DNA from 4 places in the Arthrobacter sp. StoSoilB22 genome. Region 1 is predicted to be linked to each of the others. Evidence: riboswitches for the same ligand, from Rfam matches in the RefSeq annotation. Region 1 holds a riboswitch; each other region holds the start of a gene.
The links. Region 1 has a riboswitch for thiamine pyrophosphate ahead of thiO (glycine oxidase ThiO). Riboswitches for the same ligand answer to the same signal wherever they lie in the genome.
Positions count from the first base shown of each region.

Region 2: linked by a shared signal. The riboswitch ahead of thiD (bifunctional hydroxymethylpyrimidine kinase/phosphomethylpyrimidine kinase) and the one ahead of thiO (glycine oxidase ThiO) in region 1 are both predicted to bind thiamine pyrophosphate.
Region 3: linked by a shared signal. The riboswitch ahead of LDN70_RS18510 (ECF transporter S component) and the one ahead of thiO (glycine oxidase ThiO) in region 1 are both predicted to bind thiamine pyrophosphate.
Region 4: linked by a shared signal. The riboswitch ahead of thiC (phosphomethylpyrimidine synthase ThiC) and the one ahead of thiO (glycine oxidase ThiO) in region 1 are both predicted to bind thiamine pyrophosphate.

Region 1 covers NZ_AP024652.1:3,025,627-3,031,489, reverse strand. Annotated here, with positions in the region: gene LDN70_RS14065 (RNB domain-containing ribonuclease) at 1-461, opposite strand, end outside; gene LDN70_RS14060 (TM2 domain-containing protein) at 577-1,536, opposite strand; gene LDN70_RS14055 (ferritin-like fold-containing protein) at 1,693-2,361, shown strand; gene thiE (thiamine phosphate synthase) at 2,384-3,061, opposite strand; TPP riboswitch at 3,089-3,207, shown strand; gene thiO (glycine oxidase ThiO) at 3,200-4,468, shown strand; gene thiS (sulfur carrier protein ThiS) at 4,465-4,701, shown strand; gene LDN70_RS14035 (thiazole synthase) at 4,705-5,505, shown strand; gene LDN70_RS14030 (hypothetical protein) at 5,659-5,863, opposite strand, start outside.
Region 2 covers NZ_AP024652.1:2,596,574-2,602,436, forward strand. Annotated here, with positions in the region: gene rpmA (50S ribosomal protein L27) at 1-137, opposite strand, end outside; gene rplU (50S ribosomal protein L21) at 199-507, opposite strand; gene thiD (bifunctional hydroxymethylpyrimidine kinase/phosphomethylpyrimidine kinase) at 906-2,450, opposite strand; TPP riboswitch at 2,441-2,539, opposite strand; gene LDN70_RS12100 (Rne/Rng family ribonuclease) at 2,723-5,863, opposite strand, start outside.
Region 3 covers NZ_AP024652.1:3,990,229-3,996,091, reverse strand. Annotated here, with positions in the region: gene LDN70_RS18535 (Na+/H+ antiporter subunit E) at 1-199, shown strand, start outside; gene LDN70_RS18530 (MrpF/PhaF family protein) at 196-474, shown strand; gene mnhG (monovalent cation/H(+) antiporter subunit G) at 464-856, shown strand; gene LDN70_RS18520 (DUF4235 domain-containing protein) at 916-1,176, opposite strand; gene LDN70_RS18515 (NUDIX hydrolase) at 1,212-1,889, opposite strand; TPP riboswitch at 2,120-2,256, shown strand; gene LDN70_RS18510 (ECF transporter S component) at 2,332-2,952, shown strand; gene LDN70_RS18505 (ABC transporter ATP-binding protein) at 2,952-4,559, shown strand; gene LDN70_RS18500 (energy-coupling factor transporter transmembrane component T family protein) at 4,556-5,350, shown strand; gene LDN70_RS18495 (GNAT family N-acetyltransferase) at 5,440-5,863, opposite strand, start outside.
Region 4 covers NZ_AP024652.1:2,683,014-2,688,876, reverse strand. Annotated here, with positions in the region: gene ffh (signal recognition particle protein) at 72-1,652, shown strand; gene LDN70_RS12535 (alpha/beta fold hydrolase) at 1,721-2,443, shown strand; gene thiC (phosphomethylpyrimidine synthase ThiC) at 2,426-4,264, opposite strand; TPP riboswitch at 4,260-4,367, opposite strand; gene LDN70_RS12525 (amidohydrolase family protein) at 4,451-5,533, shown strand; gene LDN70_RS12520 (VOC family protein) at 5,612-5,863, shown strand, end outside.

The DNA.
Region 1 (5,863 bases):
TTGGCATCCAAGTCAAAACGCCACACGAAAGCACTGCAATCCTGGTTGGCAAGCAGGCTGCCGGCGTTCTCGCTGATAACTTCCGGATGCAACGGGATCCGCCCGTCAGGAGCGTAGAAGGTTTGTCCGCGTTGACGCGTTTCTGCGTCCAACGCCCCACCCGGAGCCACGAAAGACGGAACATCGGCGATTGCGTAGAGGACCGTGTAACCGTTACCGGTGCGGTCGATGAACAGGGCCTGGTCCAAGTCGGTGGATGTCGCCGGATCGATAGTCACAAACGCTATGTCCCGCAGGTCCTGTTCCGGAAGCTCGAGGGCGTCTACGGCCTGCTGTGCTTCTTCCACAGCGTCTGCAGGGTATTCACCGGGGAGTTCCAGCTCTGTCCTGAGAGCGGCAAGGGCCGCGGCGAGCTGGTCCGATGAGTCGTCGACGTTGGGTGCTATCCGATGATGTGACACGAAAATCAGGTTAGCCCGAAATGGGCCGATAGTCTTGGACGCGCTAGCGAAGTAACCCGCCGTCCATGAGGGACGGCGGGTTCCTTCTTTGAGCGCGTAAGCCTGTCCGGGTGGGTTATTGACCGGCCGGAGGTGTCAGCGTGAAGGTTGCGGCCTCATCGCCATAGACATCAGTGACCACGATCTTGGTGGGGCCGTTCTTGATGTCGAACGCGATCACTCCCTGTTTGAACTCCCCCGTGGCGACGCTCCCCATCGGCAGGCTGCCCAGGTCCTCAGTAAGGAACAGCAACTCACCTTCTTTTCCGTCAGCGTCGAAGGCCTGGAAGTTCGTTGAGGAAGCGAAGCTTGTCCCCGTCAGTGTCTCCCAGGACACCTCCACCACGAGGAACCCCCCGTTGGCGGGTTTCATGTACGACATCGAGGGGATTTCGTTGGTGTAAAGAGAATCGACCACGCCCACCTTTACCTTGGTGCTGTCATCAACATCCACGGTGAAGGAGTTCGCCTCGTTGGCAGTGCCAGGCGAGGGCACCAGGGGCCCTTGACTGGCGGAAGGGAGCGGTGCAGCAGGTGTGGTTCGTCCCTGCTGTACTGCAGCGGCGAAGAGGGTGAAAGACAGCGCAGTGGACACAATTCCCACGATCACACCAGCGAACCAGACGACGACGGTGATGATCCACGCCTTCTTCTTGTTCTCCAGGTAGCCTGCCAGCGGCCTGCCCTCTTTGTCCCGGGCGTTTCCTGTCAAGGTGATGATGAGGTCCACAATGGACCAGATGCCGAAGCCGCCGCCAGTGAGCAGCTTCGCGATTCCGGTACCAATCTTGCCCAGATAGAAGCGGTCCACGCCCAAGCCACCCAGAAGCAGCGCCAAAATCCAGGTGGTCATGAAGGACTTGGCCGGAACCGCCCCGCCCGTAGTTCCATAAGGGCCTGAAGCCGGTCCGGGTTGGTAGCCAGGCTGTGCTCCACCTTGGAACTGGCCGCCGTAAGCATAAGGCGCGGCCGGGACCTGCGGAACTCCTGATCCGGCATCGTTTTGGGGCGCGGGCGGGTAACTCGGGTGACTCATGGAAATTCCTTCAGTGAAGTGGGTGCGAGGAGGAGGACGGGCGGTATGCAGGGCACATGGCAGTCAACTCACGTCGAGCCAGCCTAGTAGGAACGAGGCCGGAAGCAGAACGCAAACCCCGGGAATCTCATGCCCGGCCAGGGATAGGCTGGGTTCATGGGCATATCCCCGGACGCCGCAGCCTCTGCCAGGGAACTCTCAGCGGAGTTGCTTGGAGCCATGGCCTATGGCGAGCTGTCTGCTTTCGGACGGCTCTCGCTGGACTCCCGTTATGCTCCCACCCTTCATGACAGGTCAGTGCTGGCGAAGATCGCTGTGGGTGCCTACGGCAACTTCGCGCTCCTCAGCGATCGATTGGTGGAGATGGGGGTCGACCCCGAACATGCGATGCTGCCGTTCCAGCGTTCCTTCGACCATTTCCACGAGCGCACCAAACCGGGAGACTGGTTCGAATCCGTCATGAAGGCCTATGTGATCGACACTGTGTCGTCGGACTTCTACAGGGCTGTCGCGATGTTCCTTGACCCACAAACGCAGCATTTTGTTGAACGGGTGGCTTCCCCCGATCAAGCCACTGAAGTCCTTCGGGTTCTGCTGAGGAGGGCCCTGAGTGATGACCCACGCCTGGCATCGCGCCTTGCACTGTGGGGCCGCCGCCTGGTGGGAGAGGCCTTGACGCAGGTGCAACGCGTCGGCATGGAGCACCCGCGGCTGGGCCCAACGCTGAGAAGCGGAGGGGACTCGCGTGCTGAGGTGAAACGGCTGACGACGGAACTCGCCGGGAAGCATTCCCGCCGGATGACGGGCCTTGGCCTGACAGCGTAGACGCCGGCCAGCTCAGGACCGGCTAGGGCTCAACGGTGTCCAACGCCTGCAGCAGCGACTTCGCTGCCGCCGTCGGGTCTGTTGCCTCCGTGATGGCGCGCACGACGACGATGCGGCTGGCCCCCGCGGCGACCACCTGTTCAACGTTGCTGTGGTCGATGCCGCCAATGGCGAACCACGGAAGTGTCGTCACGTCGCCTGCACGTTTCTGTGCCTCTGCGGCATATGTGACCAAACCCGGACCCACAGCCGCGCGCCCGGGTTTGGTGGGCGTTGCCCAGACCGGACCCACACAGAAGTAGTCCAGTCCCAAGGGGCCTTGGGCGGTAGCAATTGCCGCGTCGATTTGTTCCGGTGTGTGGGTGGAAAGACCGATGCCGGTGACATTCGGCAGGAGTGTGCGGGCGGCCGTCAGAGGCAGGTCCTTCTGACCGATGTGGAACACGGGAGCCCCGGAAATACTGGCAACATCGGCCCGGTCGTTGACAGCCCACAGCCGTCCGTGCCGTTGTGCGACGCTCCGCAAAACGGCCAGCATTTCAAGCTCCTCGGCAGCTTCCAGCGTCTTGTCGCGGAGCTGGATGATGTCCACACCACCGGCGAAAGCGGCGTCCACAAAGTCTTCAAAATCGCCCTGCCGTTGACGGGCATCAGTGCACAAATAGAGGCGGGCAGAGGCGAGGGCGTCAGGCTGGGTCATGGAAACCAGAGTAGTTCCTCTAAACTGGGCACGTACTGCGGGAGCCGCGACATTCGTCATATGACTGTCCGGCTGAGAGGGCTTCAGCGCCGACCGCTTGACCTGATCCGGCTAGTACCGGCGTAGGGAAGGAAACCAATGGCAGATCCCCGCCATACCCCCATCCAGGCAGACGTGGCCGTCATTGGCGGCGGCATCATAGGCCTGGGCATCGCTCATGAAGCCCGGCGACTTGGCCGTTCAGTGGTGCTGATCGACCCCGCCCCGGCCTCGGGCGCAACGTTCGCCGCCGCCGGAATGCTTGCACCCGTCAGCGAACTGCATTACCAGGAGGAAGACCTTCTGGAATTGATGATTGAGTCTTCCCGGCTGTGGCCCTCCTTCGTGGACAGACTGCACTTGGGGGGAGCGGGCAGCGGATACCGCACGACGCCCACCCTCGCCGTGGGTGCCGACGCAGCCGACCGCAGGGCGCTCGCAGACCTCAGGAACGTACAGCTCGCAGCTGGCTTGGGAGTCGAACCTCTTGCCCTGCGGGACGCGAGGAACCGCGAGCCGCTCCTTAGCCCGCAGATTTCCTGCGCTTTCGACATTCCCGCCGACCACCAAGTGGATCCGCGAAAGCTCGCCGCCTGCATCCTGGCTGGATTGGCTAACCATTCGCCTGACGACGCCTCCTGGGTGCCCGGGGCCGATGACGGATTCGCCGTTCTTTCCCCGGCGCGCGGTGTGCTGCGGGATGGCGGGCGGGTCACCGGAGTGGAACTCGAATCCGGAGTCGTGGTCCTTGCCGCGGAGACTGTGGTGGCCAACGGGCTGGGGGCATCCCACGTGTCGGGGCTCCCTGAAGGACTGACCCTTCCAGTGCGGCCGGTCTATGGCGACATCCTCCGGCTTCGCGTCCCCGAAAAGCTCCGGCCCTTGGTGACGTCCACTGTTCGGGGGATGGTTCGAGGCGTTCCGGTTTACATCGTTCCCCGGGACGACGGAACCGTGGTGATCGGAGCGACGCAACGCGAAGACCGGTTGTCAGCGACTTCCAACGCAGTCTCGGCCGGCGGCGTCTATCAACTGCTGAGGGATGCCCAAACTCTGGTCCCCGCAGTGGCGGAACTGGAACTCCTTGAAGCAACTGCCCGCGCCCGCCCCGGCACTCCGGACAACGCCCCCCTGCTTGGACGGGTCAGCGGGCCCCACGGCGACGTTGACGGCTTGGTGATCGCTACAGGATTCTTCCGCCACGGTGTACTCCTGACTCCCGTAGCCGCCAGGATCGTGGGCGAACTCATCAACGGATCCAAGGACCCTCGATGGGCTCCGTTACTGCCTGATCGCTTCGCGGGCAACGCTTCAGTTCCCCAAGTACTCACACCAGCAGCACACGCTCCCACCAAGGAAACAGCATGAACATCAAACTCAACGGAACCGATCACGCAGTCTCCGATGACGCATCCGTCAGCACTCTCGTCACAGCGATCACGGGCCGCGCCTTGGACCCTCGCGGGCAAGCGGCCGACGGCGGCAAGCTGGGAGTCGCGGTCGCACGTAACTCCGAGGTGGTTCCCCGCAGCCAATGGGCCGTGACGGCGCTGGCCGACGGAGACGAACTCGAACTCGTAACAGCAGTCCAAGGAGGCTGAACCATGACAACAGCAAACATTGACGGTCGAACCACTGATGTGCTGGCGATCGACGGCGTGGAATTCGGTTCCCGACTCATCATGGGCACCGGAGGCGCGCCGAGCCTTGATGGCCTGGGATCAGCGCTCCTGGCTTCGGGGACCGAGCTCACCACCGTAGCCATGCGGCGCTACTCACCCGCCGAAACGGGATCGCTGTTCCAGCTCCTGGTGGACCACAACATCCGGGTACTTCCCAACACTGCGGGCTGCTTTACTGCCAAGGACGCCGTGATGACCGCTGAACTGGCCCGCGAAGCGCTGGAGACAGATTGGGTGAAGTTGGAAGTCATCGCCGACGAACACACGCTCCTGCCCGACGCCGTGGAACTGGTGGATGCAACGGAACAACTGGTGAACCGGGGCTTCAAGGTTTTCGCCTACACAAATGACGATCCCGTGCTCGCGCTCAGGCTCGAGAACCTGGGTGCCACCGCCGTCATGCCCTTGGGATCACCCATTGGGACCGGCCTCGGCATCCTGAACCCACACAACATTGAACTCATCGTGTCCCGGGCCTCCGTACCCGTGGTCCTCGACGCGGGAATCGGAACCGCCTCCGATGCCGCGTTGGCCATGGAGCTGGGCTGTGACGCCGTGCTGTTGGCCACCGCTGTAACCCGGGCCCAGAACCCGGTGCAGATGGGGGAGGCCTTCAAGCACGCTGTCATCGCCGGTAGGCTTGCGCGGCAGGCAGGCCGGATTCCCCGGCGGGAGCACGCGCTCGCGTCCTCGGCGATGGAAGGCCGGGCAGAGTTCCTCTGATCCGAACCCTCGGAATGTGGCAGCCGGGCTCGGCGACTCATTTCAGAACGACAACCTCGGCGCACACGCGGCGTCGTGCGGGGCTTAAGTCGTGCCGGGGCTTAAACAGTAGTGACCGCCACCATGGGGTGACGGTTACTACTGTCTAAGGTTCTAAAGCCGCAGCGCCTTGGTGAGGGCCGCAGTATCGTGCTGGGTCCTGGTCCGGCCGAGAAAGAGCACCACGGCAACCGCCGCGGCAGTGCCGAGCACAATAGGTAGGACCCACGGAATCCACGTTGCGCCAGGCTGGTAGCCCAATCCGGCGCTGATGAACGCGATCCAACTCAGCGTGCCCACAGCTGCTGAGACACCGGCC
Region 2 (5,863 bases), 430 kb from region 1:
TGGAAGTGGGTTCCACGCTGGCGAACGATGATCTCGCCAGCGGAAACTACCTGACCACCGAAACGCTTGACGCCCAGGTACTGAGCGTTGGAGTCACGACCGTTGCGAGTGGAACTCGCGCCTTTTTTGTGTGCCATGTGAAATGCCTGCCTCTAAATTTCTGGGGAAACTGAAAAACCTGAACAGCGGTAACGAAAGTTACGCGATGCTGGTGATCTTGATCTTGGTCAGTTCCTGACGGTGACCCTGACGCTTCCGGTAGCCGGTCTTGTTCTTGAACTTCTGGATGACGATCTTCGGACCACGGAGGTCTTCGAGGATCTCAGCCGTGACCTTGACGTTGGCCAGTTCCGCAGCAGCGGAAGTGACCTTGTCGCCGTCAACCAGGAGCAATGCGGGCAGCTCAAGCGTGCTACCGGCTCCACCGGGGACGCGGTTCAGCGTTACGTAGTCTCCAACGGAAACTTTTTCTTGGCGGCCGCCTGCGCGGACAATCGCGTACACCACTTGGGTACTCACTTCTCTCGACGTTTATTACAAAATTTGCGTGCGGAACCTTGAACCGGAATCAGGCCTGGTTCGCGCTGTGCCTCAACGCCGTGGACTTCTGATCGAAGCCCGCGAGTCATCCCATGAACAATTCCAAGGGGCATAACCCAAGTGTTGGCGTAAGCACCGAAGATCAAGATTACGCTAGTTTGACCTTCGTCTGCAAATGAGGCCGAGTCCGGAGGCTACCTCGTGACTTGCGTCACCAGTTGATACGGACTCTCCCGGCACCGTGCCCATACAGCCTACCGTGTTTGCGCGAGATTAACGCGATTCGGCCAGCGACGCGCGGAAGTGTCCCCGCAATCGCATCGAATCCGCCCAAGGGAACCCTGCCAAAGTGACGCCCGGCAAACTCAGGCAAACAGCCTGGGAGCATCGAAGAATGCGGTCTCGTAACGGCAGGACTGGGTGAAGGCCTCCATCATCGCGGCCCTCTCCGTATCAGAAGCCGCGACCGCCGCAGCATCCGTGAGGCTGATCGCTTTCCGCGTTGCCGCGGCGAAGTCCTCGTCAGCGTAGGTCGTCAGCCAGTCGGCATACGCATGGTCCGCCGCGGCGCCCGCATTCAGGTAATTGGCATGGAGCTGCCGCCCCACCTCCGCGTACAACCAGAAGCAAGGAAGTATTGCGGCGAGAACCACGGCGTAACTGCCGGAAGCGGACGTTGCCAGCAAATGGTCCACGTAGGACTTGGTGACCGGCCCCAGTGCGGTCGGCGCTTCACGGCTGCTTAGCCACGTCCTGTGCAACTCCGACTCTACCTCCAGGCATTGCTGCGATGACCTGGCCCAGAACAGTTGCTCTTCTTCCGTGGGGGCCAGGGCGCCGGCACGTGCCAAGACCCGGGAGTACCCGTTGAGGTAGATCGCATCCTGGGCGAGGTAGTAAGTGAAATCACGTTCAAGGAGTTCGCCGGATTGGAGTTGCTGAATAAAGGGAAGTCCATGAATGGATTCGAGTTCCGGAACGGCCGCCTCCCACAAAGCCGCAGCGAAGGCGCCCGGGGCTGACGCTCGCTGGAGGTGATGGAAGTGATGCACCGGACCGTTCCCCCGGCCTACCTGGAGTTCCGCCGAGGCTGTCAAAGCTCCGAGTAGCCAGGGCTTTACTTCCCGCAGTGATGTTTCCCAGTTGCCCGTGCGGGCCTGGACGGTGGCCAGGGCGGACGAAAGAGAGCAACCGGTTCCGTGGCTGTTGCGCGTCGCCACGCGGGGACCTGATACCTCCACAACATCCCGTGACAAAAGCCCTGTGGTGTTCACCAAGGCATCCGGGCATTCCGGGCCCGGCAAGTGGCCACCCTTGACCAGAACTGTGTTTCCGTACTCCGCAGCAAGCCGCTTGCCTTGCTCCAGTGCCGAAGCCCAGTCTGCTGCCTCAGGCTCCCCCAGCAGCATGGCAAGCTCAGGAACATTGGGAGTAATGAGGTGGGCCAGGGGTAGCAGTGAACGCAGGGCATTCTCCGCGGACTCCCGCAGCAGCCGGTCGCCACTGGTGGCCACCATCACCGGATCAAGAACCACGACGGCGGGGCGCACCTCTTCGAGCCAGTCCCGGACCTGGGCAATGACGGCAGCATCGCCGAGCATTCCGATCTTGACGGCATCAACGATGATGTCGCCGCTAATTGCTTCCAGTTGCTGACGCAGGAAATGCGCCGGAGGGACGTGGACTGCGCTCACCCCCACTGTGTTTTGCGCGGTGAGAGCCGTAATGGCAGCCATGCCGTACCCACCCAACGCTGCAATGCTCTTCAGGTCCGCCTGAATACCGGCACCGCCGGAAGGGTCCGAACCGGCAATAGTGAGAACGCGCGGGACCTGGCGGGCTGACGTGTGAGCGTCCAGCGGGTATACCGAGTGGAGCGGGTACACAGATGAATGTAGTGATGCAGTCATGAGGACATCCCTTCGCCGGTGCTAACCGGACAGGTTCAACGGGTCTGGATCTCAGCCGGGCCCATCGCCCGGCACCCCGTGTCAGTCCCCTAGCCTAGCCGGGAAGCCTGGTGCTGCAGGTACCGAACCATCCGGGAGCCCGGATGTGACCGTGGAACGCGTTCCCTGCCGCGGATTCAAGGCAACGCGAAAGGGCCCTGCGCTACCGCCGGAGGCAGGTAGCGCAGGGCCCTTTCAGCCGATGTTGGCCGTGGAGAGCGGCTCGGCCGTGACTAAAGCTCCGAGGCTGGAACCCCTACCCCAAGAATGATGGGCTCGGAGGCCGGCGCCTTCTTGACTGGCTCCACGGGCGCCTTGGCCTCATGGGACGAGCCCTGGGGGGCCGAGGCCGTCACCACATGGTGCTCGACGCTGGTTTCATTGGCCGCACCCTGAGCCCGGCTGGCACTGCGGTTGCGACGACCACGACGACCCTGCGGAGATGCCGAAGCCTCAGGATCTTCCTCAACCCGCGCCGGTGCGTCAGCCTTCCGGGCCACAGCAGGCTCCTGTACGGCCAGCGGAGCGGGTTGTTCCTCAGATGCCGGAGCGGCGCCAAGGTGGGAGAACGCTTCCGCCAGGAGGTCCAGGCTCATGGCAGGCTTGTTTGCCTGCGGTTCCTCGTGATGCTCCACGAACGGCAACGCAACTTCTTCTCCGCCGAAGCGCAGGACCGGAGTGGACCTGGCTTCCTGGGCGGCTGCATCGCGGTTGGCGGCTTCATGTGCTGATGCCCCCGCTTCGTTGCCGGCTGAGGTTCCGGATCCGGCGTCGGCCGTCCCTTGGTGTTGGCCGGCCGCCCGTGCCTGCTCTTCTGCACGGTGAACTTCGTCGTCGTGCAGGTGCGCGGCGTGCGCCGCAGCGGCAATGGTTGCCAGGGCAGCCCTGGTGGCCTCCGCCTTGGCCTGCCGGGCAGGATCCTGCGGTTCAGTCGGGGTCGCGGGGGCAACCGGGGTAGTCGTGGTCGTATGGACCTGTGCAGGGGTTTCGGCTACGGCCTGTCCCCCACCCTTCCCGCGGCGGCGTTTGCGTTCCGTCCGTGCAGCTGGCTGCTGTACCTCGGAGTGCGGGCGGTGTTGCTCGGCTGCCACCACGTTGGCGCGCCGGTGTTCAACGGGCTCGTCATGAGTGACGACGCCACGTCCGGCGCAATGCTCGCACTGCTCACCGAATACCTCAAGAAGGCCGGTGCCCATGCGCTTACGTGTCATCTGGACCAAGCCCAGGGACGTCACCTCGGCCACTTGGTGCTTGGTGCGGTCCCGGCCCAGGCACTCCACCATGCGTCGCAGGACGAGGTCGCGGTTGGATTCGAGGACCATGTCGATGAAGTCGATGACGATGATGCCGCCGATGTCGCGCAGACGGAGCTGGCGCACCACTTCCTCGGCCGCTTCAAGGTTGTTTTTGGTGACCGTTTCTTCAAGGTTTCCACCGCTGCCGGTGAATTTGCCGGTGTTGACGTCCACCACAGTCATGGCCTCGGTACGGTCGATGACCAACGAACCACCGGACGGGAGGAAGACCTTACGTTCCAGGGCTTTATGGATCTGCTCGTCGATGCGCCATGCAGCGAAGATGTCCTGATCCTTGGTCCACTTTTCGAGGCGGCCCACCAGATCAGGGGCAACGTAGGTTACGTATGCCTCGATGGTGTCCCAGGCGTCGTCACCGGAGACGATCAGCTTGGAGAAGTCCTCATTGAAGACATCACGGACCACCTTGATAGTGAGGTCCGGTTCGCCGTACAGCAGTTCAGGGGCAAGGACCTTGGTGGAGGAGGCCTGACCTTCGATGCCTTCCCACTGGGCACGCAGACGGTTGATGTCGTGCGTCAGCTCTTCTTCCGACGCACCCTCAGCGGCTGTGCGGACAATGACACCTGCGTTTTCCGGCAGGCGGTCCTTCAGGATGCGCTTGAGTCGGTTGCGTTCGACGTCGGGCAGCTTGCGGGAGATGCCGGTCATAGAACCACCGGGCACGTACACAAGGTAGCGGCCGGGCAAGGAGATCTGGCTGGTGAGGCGGGCACCCTTGTGACCCACGGGGTCTTTGGTGACCTGAACCAGGACGGAGTCTCCGGACTTCAGGGCGTTCTCGATCCGGCGCGGCTGGCCTTCGAGGTTGACCGCGTCCCAGTTGACTTCACCGGCGTACAGGACGGCGTTGCGGCCGCGTCCGATGTCCACGAAAGCAGCTTCCATGGACGGCAGCACGTTCTGGACCTTGCCCAAGTACACGTTGCCGATCAGGGAGTCCTGCTGGGTCTTGGACACGAAGTGCTCGGCGAGCACACCGTCTTCCAGGACACCGATCTGGATTCTGTCGTCGCGCTGGCGAACGATCATTTGACGGTCCACCGATTCGCGGCGGGCAAGGAACTCGGCCTCGGTGATGACCTGGCGGCGGCGTCCGGTCTCCCGGGACTCACGGCGCCGCTGCTTCTTGGCCTCCAACCGGGTGGAGCCCTTGACACCGGTCACGCGGTTTGACGGAGCTGTCTCGGTGATGGGGCGGGGGGCACGGACGCGGGTGACCGTGTTGGGCGGATCATCATCAGCGCCGCCCGTCAGTTCAAGATCCTGGTCTCCACGACGACGACGGCGACGACGACGAGACGTCACGCCTTCCTCAAGGGCTTCAGGTGCCGGCGCTTCTTCATCGTCAGTCTCGGTGCCGTCCTCGGCCTCGTTCTCATCGCGTTCGGTTCCGCGGCGACCACGGCGGCCACGGCTTCTGCGACGACGACGGCTACCAGCGTCTTCCAGCTCGCCGTCGGCAGGGACTTCGGCTTCTTCTTCGGGCTCCTCGGCTTTTTCTTCAACCGGGGCAACGCGGGGAACGGTGGTGAGGTCCGGGGCCTGGAAGATCATGGACGTGATGGAAACCGGCTCCATGAACAATGATGTGGAGGCGGCAGCAGCGGCTTCCTCGGCGGGTTCCTCGGTGGCGGCTTGGGCTTCAGCCTCGTCTGCAGCTGCTTCAGCGGCAGGTGCCTCGGGCTGGGAGGCCTTTTCCGGCGTCGTGCTGTCCGCCACGGCTTCCGCAGCTGCGGGTGCCTCGGCTACCTCAGCTTTGGGCTTGGCGGTACGACGGCGGCGGACCGGCTTTTCGGGGGCAGGTTCGGCCATCGCTTCGGGCGCGGCTTCTGCGGCGGCTTCGGGCGCGGCAGTGGCGTCATCCCCCAAACCGGGCAAAGGCTCGGCAGGCTCTGCCTTCTTGCGGGAGCGGGTGCGGCGCACCGGCGCTTTGGTGGCCTCCGGGGTCGCTTCCGGCGCCGGCGTGTCAGCCGCAGGCGCCTCTACGTCAGCAGCAACCTTCGGCGCTGCCTTGCGCCGGGTCCTGGTGGCTTTCTTGGGCGCTTCCGCAGTTTC
Region 3 (5,863 bases), 960 kb from region 1:
CCTGGTGGTGGAGGTGGACCGCTCCACTTCCACGCTGTACCTGCACGCACTGAACATTTATGAAGAGGCGGATATCGACAAAATTCGTCAGGAAACCCAAGACATCGAAGCAGGATTGATCCGCATTATGGGTACACGCGAAGAAGTCGAGGCGCTCAAGGCCGAACAACGGCCAGGGCTGGAAGGGGCGGCGCTGTGAAGGAAGTAGTTCTGGTGGTTACCGCCGTCATCCTCAGCCTGGCGGCCGCAGGTGCGATTGTCCGCATCGCCGTCGGTCCGTCCCTTCTGGACCGTGTTCTGGCATCAGATGTTTTGCTGGCCATCCTGGGCGCTGCCTTGGCGATTGACATGGCGCTGAACAAGCACCTGAACAACCTGATGCTGCTGGTGGCTCTGGCAGTGATCGGTTTTATTGGCTCGGTGACCGTTGCAAGGTTCGTGGCCGAGCGAAGGGAACAGAGCAATGAATCCTGACGCTTCGGGCCTTGACTCCGTCATTGATGCTGTCACCGCGGTGTTCCTGGTGGTGGGCGCGCTGATGTCCCTGGGCGCAGCCATTGGCTTGTTGAGGTTCCCGGACCTCATGAGCCGCATGCACGCAGCCACCAAACCGCAGGTCCTGGGTCTGTTCCTCATGCTGGCCGCGATTGGACTTCAGATGCGGACATGGTGGGTGTGGCCGGTTCTGTTGGTGGCATGGATCTTCCAGCTCCTCACAGCACCAGTGTCAGCTCACATGGTTGGCCGTTCTGCCTACCGCACCAAACATGGACACCGGGAGAAGCTCACCAAGGATGAACTGGAGGCCGTGGTCCAAAGGGCGGCTGCCGGCCAGGAACCGCGGAGCGACAGCTAGCAGCAGCAACGACGAACGCCGGGTCACCTGCAGGTGACCCGGCGTCGTGGTTTGGATGCCTAGACGATGTCGTGGCTCTTGGCGAAGCGCGCGATGGCCCGCTGGGTGCCCCGGCTCGCCAGGACTTGGATGAGCGTGCTGACAAAGGCGGAGATCAAAGCGAAGGTTAAGGCCGAGCGCAGGCTGGTTTCTGCGTCGTCATGACCAAGGGGGGGCTTGTTGCCTGTTGCCTTTTCCCACCCTTTGTTGACGAGTTTGGTGCCCACGAAGCCTGCCCCGAGGCTTACTCCGGCACCGATCAGCTTAAAGAAGAGGTTCATGTCCCCAGCCTAGCTGGCTACACCCATCGCACGCGTTAGCGACGGTTTTCCCGCTCCTTAAGGAACGCTGCCATGGAGCCCACCGGCGCCAGCACCGGGACGACGCTGTGCTCGGCCGTCCAAACCTGGTCAACTGTTCCGAACCCGGCAAGTTCCTTGAGGAGGTAATAGGTTGGCGGCATCAACTTCAAAGTGCCGGCCGCTTCCGCTGCAAGAATCTCCGCCACAGGCATCCACAATGATTGCCAAGCCTCGGTTGTTTGGTGTTGGGGCGTAGCACCAGCTGTTGGCTTGGCAATGTAGAAGAAGGTGTCGAAGCGCTTGGGCATGTCCGCGGGCGTGATCCAGTTGGCCCACGGGCGGAGGTGTCCGGCTTCGATGGTGAGCCCGGCCTCCTCCTGAACTTCGCGGATGGCCGCAGTGAGTATTCTCCCGGCGTTCCTCACGGCTTCGGCAGGATCCGCGCCCACGGAGCTCTGGTTCCATTCTGACGCGTGGCGTTGAAGCAATTCCTCCGGGTAGTCCCACCCGGACCCGTCCGCGGAGTCCACACGTCCTCCCGGGAAGACCACCATTCCGGCCGCGAAGTCCATGGTGCTGACCCTGTGTTGGACGAAGGCTTCGAGCCCGGCAGGGGCATCACGGAGCAGGATGACGCTTGCGGCCAGACGTGGTTGGGGCACAGCGCTATGGGTGGTGGGAAGGTTCGTCATGACGTGTGCCCCTTTGCCGCGGTGAAGTCTGCTGGTTCATTCTCTCAGGTCCCGTTGTGTGGCCCGGTGTGCATGGAATGGTGTGGGTTTAGGGTGCAGAGTGGGCCTCGCAACGCGCACGGGGGTCAGCACTGTGCTCCGCCGCGGCTGATTGTGACTGAATGCCGCCCAACGGACCAGCGCCCGCCGCGGACTCAGGTGTAAACTGAACCAGCCCATCAGGGCAGATTTGATAACGACAGGGGAGCGCCGCCGTCGGACTCTGCAGAGATGCAGGAGACGCGAGGGCGCTGAGAGTGCGGATAGCCGCAGACCCTCGAACCTGATCCGGTTAGTACCGGCGCAAGGGAGTCGAGCTTCTCAGAGTGTCCGGATCCGGGCGGCGCAGGCCAGCTGGATGACGGGTAGCACTTTCCCCTCCTGTAACCTCAGGAGGCAGAAAATGACCACGGTAAACGTGAAGAAGACCAGTTATAACTGGCGTGTTGTAGACATTGTTGTGGCGGCTTTGATCGCCATTGCCGGCGGCGTGATTTTCTGGGCATGGTCCCAGGGCGCCGCACTGGTCTCCATCCCCATGAATGCGACGTATCCGCCGCTCACCGGTCTGATCGCCGGCGGCTGGATGATCCCTGCGGTCCTGGGCATGCTCATTATCCGCAAGCCGGGTGCAGCGCTGTTCTGCGAGGCTGTTGCCGCCACGGGTGAGCTCATCATGGGTTCGCAGTACGGCACCACGGTGCTCATCTCCGGCATTTTGCAGGGCCTGGGCGCCGAACTCATCTTCGCGGCGTTCCGGTACAAGAAGTTCAACCTGCCCACTGCTCTCCTTGCGGGCGCCGGCGCGGGTCTCTTCTGCGGCCTAAACGACTCCTTCCTGCCCTGGGGCTGGAACATCGCTTACGAGGCCATCGACAAGCTGGCCTACATCACCTTCACCACGATCTCCGGGGCGATCATCGCGGGCGCACTCTCGTGGATTGCGACGCGCGGGCTGGCCAAGACCGGGGTGCTGAGCTCCTTTGCCTCGCGCAAGGCCGCTTCGGAGCCAGTCTTCAACTGATGTCCGCCACACTTAGCGGCGCGGTGCAGCCTGCTGCCATCTCCGCCGAGGGCTGGGGGTGGCGGCATGCAGGCCGGGCCCAAGCTGCCATTGAGGGCCTGGACCTTCGGATTGAACCGGGGGAGCGCGTGCTGCTGCTGGGTCCTTCGGGTGCGGGCAAGTCCACGCTCCTGCATGCCCTTGCCGGGGTTCTGGGGGACGAGGAAGACGACTCGGATGAGACCGGCTCCCTGCTGATTGACGGCGTCGCGCCCCGCGAGCAGCGTGGCCGGGCCGGGCTGATGCAGCAGGACCCTGAGACACAGGTGGTCCTCTCGCGCGTGGGTGACGACGTCGCCTTCGGCGCGGAGAACCTCGCCGTCCCAAGGGACGAGATCTGGGAACGCGTCCATGAAGCGCTCGACGACGTGGGGTTGCGTACCGCGGCAGGCGGCGGTTTGGCGTTGGATCACCCGACGGCGGCACTCTCCGGTGGACAGAAGCAGCGCCTGGCGCTGGCCGGCATTTTGGCGATGCGACCCGGCCTGATCCTGCTGGACGAACCAACAGCAAACTTGGACCCGGCGGGCGTTCTGGAGGTCCGGGATGCGGTAGGGCGGTGCCTGGACAAGACCGGCGCCACCCTTGTTGTGGTGGAACACCGAGTGTCCGTGTGGAAGGACCTGGTGGACCGGATTGTGGTCCTGCAGCCAGGGTCAACAAAGGCGGCGGGCTCGGACGGCTTGGGAGCGGGCCGGGCTACAGGGGGCGTCCTCTTGGACGGGCCGCCGGACCAGGTACTTTCTGAAGCCCGCACCATGCTGATGTCAGCCGGCGTCTGGGTGCCGGGATATGTTCCGGCGACCCGGGAACGGCGGAATGATCCCCACGCCGAACCCCACACCGCGCAGCTCCTCCTCGCGGCGCAGGACCTCGCAGTTTCCCGGGAAAAGCCACGACGCAAGAGGTTCAAGACCATCCCACCCGTGCCGGTTCAAACGGGCATCAGTGCACAGGTCAGGGCAGGCCAAGCGCTGACCATCACGGGTCCGAACGGTGCCGGCAAATCCACTTTCGCGCTCACGTTCGCCGGCCTTCTTGCGCCGGTGGACGGCAAGGTCAGTGCCGCCGTCGACCTTTCCCAGGGTGCCGGTATTGACCCGTACAAGTGGAAAGCCGAGCAGTTGATCTCCCGCATTGGCACGGTTTTCCAGGAACCTGAGCACCAGTTCGTCACAGGCAACGTCCTGGATGAGCTCATGTTTGGTCCAAAGCATCTTGGCCACGGCGAGGAACGCGTGGATGAACTGCTGGAGCGGTTGCGGTTGACGCACTTGGTGGATGCCAACCCGTACACGTTGTCCGGCGGGGAGAAGCGGCGGCTCTCGGTGGCCACGGTGCTCGCGGCCCATCCGAAAGTGCTTGTCCTGGACGAGCCCACGTTCGGTCAGGACGCCAACACCTGGGCAGAACTGGCGTCGTTCCTTTCCGAGCTGCTGGACGCTGGAACCGCGGTGGTCTCCGTGACCCACGATCAGGAATTCAGTGCCGTACTCGGCGGAACGGAATTGCGGCTCGGCCCGGTCCAACAGGGTGAAGCCACACGTCAGGAAGCGGGTGCAGCATGAGGGACGCCTTGAACCTGCGCGGGAACCATGCCCTCCTGACCAAAGCCAACCCGTTGGCCAAGTTCGTATCCGTTTTCCTGATTTCCTTGGTGCTGGCCCTGTCCATCGACTGGGTCTCGGCCTCCACAGCACTGGTTGCGGAACTGGCGCTCTTTCCACTGGCCGGACTCACTCTCAGGCTTCTGTGGCAGCGGGCCTGGCCCCTGATCATCGCGGCAGCGATCGGCGGCTGGAGCACCGCGATTGTGGCGGCGGACAGCGGAGCTGTGCTGCTCGACGTCGGACTCTGGTCCATCAGTGAAGGTTCCCTGGAGCTGGGGCTGGGTTTCATGCTGCGCGGTTTGGCGATTGCGTTGCCGGCCATTCTCCTGATGACCTGCACCGATCCCACCGACTTGGCTGATGCCTTGGCGCAGAAAGCAAAGCTGCCACACCGCTTTGTCCTGGGGTCCCTCGCGGCGATGAGGCTGGTGGGGCTCATGGCCGAGGAATGGCAGACCATTGGCATGGCCCGCCGCGCCCGTGGGGTGGGTTCACAAGGCAGCCCGTTCCAACGCCTGAAAGCAACCCTCGGCCAGAGCTTCGGGCTCCTGGTCCAAGCTGTTCGCAGGGCTTCCCGGCTGGCTGTGACCATGGAAGCGCGCGGTTTCGGCGGGGGCCGGCGGACGTGGGCGCGCGAATCTACGTACTCGCTGTTGGATGCGTGGGTGGTCCTTGGCGGACTGGTGATCGCCGCCGGTGCGGTGCTGACGGCCGTTGGAGCGGGAACTTGGAGTTTCGTCTGGCGTTAGCGCTGGAGGCGTTGGTGAGCTGGGCACCAAGCGTGCCGCCGGTAGCGTTGGGGGCCGCCGGCGGCACTTTTTGTCCTCTCTACGCGGGCTCAGAGAGCCTGCTGCTCCTGGATTTCATCGAAGCCTGCGCGGGTCAGGAACCCCAACTGGGCTTCCTTCTCAGCGAGCTGAATGATGGGACCCAACTCAAAGCACGTCGCTTCCAGGCGGCGGAGGGCCTTGGCGTTGCGGGAGTCCGGTTCCACCACAATCCGGTCCTTGCCCGGCAGGGAGAACATGTACTTGATCAAGGACGTGCCCAGCTTCGGGGTGAAATGCGGGATAGGCCGTGTGGCGGGGGCCAGAAGCAGGTGCATGCCGATGTCCGCCTCGCGGGCGGGGTATGCCTCACCCACGGGATCGTGCAGGGGCTCGTAGGTCTGGAAGAGGGCCAGTGGCTCCCCGTCAAGGAGGGCCAGGAAGGCGTGGTGGGTCTCCAAGGAGTCCAGGAACTCGTAGATCCCTTGGACTTCG
Region 4 (5,863 bases), 340 kb from region 1:
CAAGAATGATCAGGACTATGGCGTGCCGCATTGGCCGCCATTCGTAGACCATCGAAAGAAGTGCACGGCGCGTGTTCAATTCACTCTCTGACCGGTTGACAGCAACCTTCAAGAACCTTCGTGGCAAGGGCCGCCTCACCGAGGCTGACGTCGATGCCACAGTTCGTGAAATTCGCCGTGCCTTGCTGGATGCGGACGTTGCAGTTTCCGTGGTCCGCGAGTTCACAGGCCGCATCCGCGAACGTGCCCTCGGCGCCGAAGTCTCGGGAGCGTTGAACCCGAGCCAGCAGATCGTCAAGATCGTCAACGAGGAACTCAAGGAGATCCTCGGCGGCGAAACGCGCCGTATTCGTTTGGCCAAGACCGGCCCCACCATCATCATGCTCGCCGGCCTCCAGGGTGCCGGTAAGACCACTCTTGCAGGCAAGCTATCCAAGTGGCTCAAGTCCCAGGGCCACAGCCCCATGCTGGTGGCTTGTGATCTCCAGCGCCCCAATGCCGTGACCCAGCTCCAAGTGGTGGGACAGCGCGCGGGCGTCCCGGTGTTCGCTCCGCACCCCGGTGCAACGTCCGAGCTCGAGCACCCTGCGGGCGACCCCGTAGCCGTCGCCAAGGCCGGTGTTGAGGAAGCACGTCAGAAGTTGCACGACGTCGTGATTGTTGACACCGCCGGTCGTCTCGGCGTCGACGCCGAGATGATGGATCAGGCCCGCCGCATCCGTCAGGCGATCATCCCCAACGAAGTTCTCTTCGTTATCGACTCCATGATTGGCCAGGACGCCGTTAACACGGCGATGGCCTTCGATGAAGGCGTTAACTTCACGGGCATCGTTCTGTCCAAGCTCGACGGCGACGCCCGCGGCGGTGCCGCGCTTTCGGTCGCGTCCGTCACTGGTAAGCCGGTGATGTTTGCCTCCACCGGTGAAGGCCTGGATGATTTCGAGCTCTTCCACCCGGACCGTATGGCTTCCCGCATCCTGGACATGGGCGACGTCCTCACCCTGATTGAACAGGCCGAGAGGTCGTGGGACAAAGACGAAGCCGCCCGGATGGCGAAGAAGTTCGCTGATCAGGAAGACTTCACCCTGGACGACTTCCTCGCCCAGATGCAGCAAATCCGCAACATGGGCTCCATGAAGAAGATGCTCATGATGATGCCGGGTGCGCAGAACATCCGTCAGCAGCTGGAGAACTTCGACGAAAAAGAGATCGACCGCGTTGAGGCGATCGTCCGCTCCATGACTCCGCATGAGCGTGTTGCTCCGAAGATCATCAACGGCTCACGCCGTGCCCGTATCGCCAGGGGTTCCGGTGTGCACGTGTCCGAGGTCAATGGCCTGTTGGAGCGGTTCGCGCAGGCCCAGAAGATGATGAAGAAGCTCGCTCAGGGCGGCGGCATGCCGGGTATGCCCGGGATGCCTGGTCTCGGTGGTCCTGGCGGCGGGCGCAAAAACGGGAAGAACGCCCCTAAGAAGAAGGCTCGTTCGGGCAACCCCGCAAAGGCGGCACAGGAACTGCGTGACGCTGAGGCCAAGCGGGCCAACGCGGCCTCGGCAGCACCCACGGGCGCGGCTTTTGGACAGGGTGCCGCGGACTTCGATCCGTCGTCCCTGAATCTCCCCAAGGGCTTCGACAAGTTCCTCGGAAAGTAAGTAGTGCTTCCCAAGGAGCCGGGATTTCCGGCCCTTGGGATGTCAGAGCCGTGGAATAGGCTGAACCAATGCATAAGCAGCGCGTAGTCTTCGTTCACGGCCTGGGCAGTTTCGGTGCTGCGGCATGGCCGAAGCAACATGGCATGGCCCTCGCTTATGATGCCCTCTTCCTTCGGCGGCACGGCTTTGATGCCGTCGCCGAACCAACGGAATCCAATGTGGCGGCGGACGTTGCCATTGTGATCAATGCCTTGATTGACTCCGGTGGAGGCCACATCGTGGCACACGAGCAAGGCGCCATCTCCGCCATGCTGGCAGCAATCGAACGCCCCGAGCTGGTGCATTCACTCACTTTGGTGGAGCCAGCATGTTTGTCCCTGACTGCTGAGCTTCCGGCTACGGGTTCCCACCGGGCACTCATGGAACCGCTGTTCGACGCCCGCACGCAGCTCAATGACGCCGATTACCAGCGTGAATATTTCCGCCGTGCTTTCTCTGCTGAAACGGGTGGGCTGGACACTGCGGAAGCCCGGCGTTCCGCCCGCAGGCTCAGGCTCCAGGCGCCACCATGGGAGGCCCCGCTCCACATTGTTCCCGGGGTTCCCACTTTGGTTCTCACCGGCGGATGGGAGCCGCTTTACGAGGAAATTGCCGGCTACCTCCAGGAAACCGGTGCCCTCCGCCGCGTGGCAGCGGGCGGACACCGGCCCCAGGATTCCGTTGATGGCGACCAGGCTATCCGCTCGTTCATCGCGGATGTGGGCCGGGCGATGTCAGTTCAGGCCTCCTGACCTGCTGCCTTGGTTCGCGGGGACGTGAAGCTCCGGCAGGTACACCTTTCCCCCTGAAGCCAGGAACTCCTCGCTCTTTTCGCGCATCCCGTTATACATTCCTGCGATTGCAGCCTGGGATTCTGCCGAACCGTATTCGTCGCGGATGTCCTGGCTGATGCGCATCGAACAGAACTTAGGTCCGCACATGGAGCAGAAATGAGCGGTTTTTGCCGGTTCTGCCGGCAGCGTCTCGTCGTGGAAAGCTTCTGCGGTGACAGGGTCCAGGGACAAGGCGAACTGGTCCCTCCAGCGGAACTCGAACCGCGCCTTGGACAGCGCATCATCACGTTCATGAGCTCCCGGATGTCCCTTGGCGAGGTCAGCCGCGTGCGCCGCGATTTTGTACGTGATGACGCCAGTCTTGACGTCATCCTTGTTGGGCAGCCCCAAGTGCTCCTTCGGAGTCACGTAACAGAGCATCGCGGTGCCGTAGCGTGCAATTTCCGTGGCGCCGATGGCCGAGGTGATGTGGTCATAGCCGGGGGCGATGTCGGTAACCAGTGGACCCAAGGTGTAGAACGGCGCACCCTTGCACAGTTCCTGCTGGCGCTCAACATTCTCCCGCACCAGGTGGAAGGGAATATGCCCGGGGCCTTCCACCATCACCTGGACGTCGAACTCCCACGCCCGCTGCGTCAGCTCTGCGAGGGTGTCCAACTCGGCGAACTGCGCGGCGTCGTTTGCGTCCGCAATGGAACCGGGACGCAGCCCGTCTCCCAAGGAGAACGCGACATCGTACCGGGCAAAGATTTCGCAGAGCTCGTCAAAGTGCGTGTAAAGAAAGTTCTCCCTGTGGTGCGCCAGACACCAACCGGCCATGATGGACCCGCCGCGCGAAACGATGCCCGTGACCCGGTTGGCGGTCAACGGCACGTACCTCAGCAAAACGCCCGCATGGATGGTCATATAGTCCACGCCTTGCTCGCATTGCTCAATGACGGTATCGCGGAAGATTTCCCACGTCAGCTTGTTGGCCTCGCCGTTAACCTTTTCAAGGGCCTGATAGATAGGGACTGTTCCGATCGGGACAGGTGAGTTGCGGATGATCCATTCACGCGTCGTGTGGATGTCGTCCCCCGTGGAGAGATCCATCACCGTGTCAGCGCCCCACTTGGCAGCCCACTGCAGCTTGTCCACTTCCTCGGCGATGGAGCTGGTGACCGCTGAGTTTCCGATGTTGGCGTTGATCTTGACCAGGAAAGCTTTGCCGATGATCATTGGTTCGGATTCGGGGTGGTTGATGTTGTTCGGGATGATCGCCCTTCCCGCGGCAACTTCGCTGCGGACGAGTTCAACATCGCAGTTCTCCCGCAAGGCGACGAACTGCATTTCAGGAGTTACTACTCCCTGCTTCGCGTAGTACATCTGCGTGACAGTCCTACCTTCCACGGCGCGGCGCGGCACGGGTTGCGCGCCCTTCCACTCCGCTGACGCTGCCCCACGCCGGACCGCGGACTTGCCGTCGTCGAGCAGGCTCCGCTGCCGACCGGAATAGGCTTCCGTATCTCCGCGGGCTTCGATCCACGGTGCACGGAACGGCTCCAACCCCACCACCGGATCGCTGCCCGGGCCTGCTGTTCGGTAAACCTGCAAAGGTGGATTGGCTTGCCCGTTGGGGGAGGGCTCCAAGGCGATCGCGGTGACGGGGACGCGTATGCCGTTGTCCGGATCTTCCAGCCACGCCAACGAGTGGGACTGCAACGATTGCGTGACGGACTGTTTTTGGTCCATGCCGAACTGATTTTGGACAGGGCTGTGCTGTGTTTCTGCGGTGCTCAAGGGAATACTCACTTCCTTCGCCGGCATTACCCGGACAGGTTCAACGGTCGCAGACTGCATCAGTCCGATCTCAGCCCCTGCAAGGGCTCCCGTGTGGTCGTAGACGAAGCTACCACAGCTACGAACCACCGCCCAGTCACATGGTGGGAACCGGCTCTGCCATGCCACCCCGGCTACGCTTTTGCCATGGCCAACATCATCGAATTCAGTGGACCCGTGCTCGTCTCGGCGGACGAAGAGCGCCAGGGGCTATGGTCAGTGGACGGCACCTTGACGTTCCAGCGTCCCGCTTCTGCGCCGGACAGAGTGCTGGACGGTTGGGTCCTGCCGGGTTTGGTTGACGCTCACTGCCATGTCGGACTCGGTGTTGGAGGAGCCGTTGATGAGCACGCCACGCTGGCCCAAGCCCAAGCAGACCTCGACGCCGGGACGCTGTTAATCCGCGATTGCGGATCGCCCTCGGACACCCGCTGGGTACAGCAGCGATCGGACTTGCCCCGCTTGATCCGTTCAGGCCGGCATATTGCGCGGAGCCGGCGGTACCTCCGCGGCCTGGGGCATGAAATTGAGCCCGCTGAACTGGTTGAGACCGTACGAAAGGAAGCCCGGGACGGCGATGGCTGGGTGAAACTAGTGGGCGATTGGATAGATCGCGACGTCGGTGACCTCGCGGTTTCCTTCCCGGCCAGGACCGTGAAGGATGCCATCTCAGCGGCGCATGATGAAGGTGCCAGGGTCACGGCTCACTGTTTCGCTGAGGACACCATTGACGACATGCTCGATGCCAATATCGATTGCATTGAGCACGCTACCGGTCTCCTCCCGAGGCACCTTCCCCGCTTGGTGGAGCAGTCGGTGCCGATTGTTCCAACGTTGGTCAATATCGCTACCTTTCCCGATATTGCCGCGCAGGCAGAGCCAAAGTTTCCGAAGTACGCGGACCACATGCTGCGTCTGTGGGAGCGTCGCCATGAGCGTGTGTTGTCGGCCTTCGAAGCGGGGGTTTCGATCTATGCCGGGACTGATGCCGGCAGCGTCATCAGGCACGGCCGGATTGCGGAGGAGATGAAGGAACTGCACGACGCCGGCCTTCCGCCGGCGGCGGTCCTGAACGCCGCATCCTGGGGTGCCCGTGCGTGGCTGGGAGCCGAGGGCATCAGTGAAGGGGCCAGCGCCGACGTCGTGCTCTGCAGTGAGGATCCGCGGCGTCAGCTGCGGACTATGGACGAACTCCGGCACATCGTGATTCGAGGGAACGTCGTGCGTTAGGAATAAATTGAAGCTTCAAGTAATTTAGATAGGTAAGAAGGTGCCGATAAGCGGCCACCTCGGAACCGGGAGCTTCACATGACCTCATCATCCAGCCAGGATCTTCTGCCTGCCGAACTCACCATGGGCACCGTCATGCTCAAGGTGGGCGACATGAAGGTCATGAGTGACTACTACCAGCGGGCCCTTGGCCTGGACGTGGTGGCCGAGCAAGACGGCGGGCTGTATTTGGGGCGTGTCGGCAAGCCGGTCGTCCACCTCGCTCCCGCGGCTGGCCTGCAGATTCCGGGTCGGGGCGAAGCCGGCCTGTTCCACACGGCCATTCTGTTC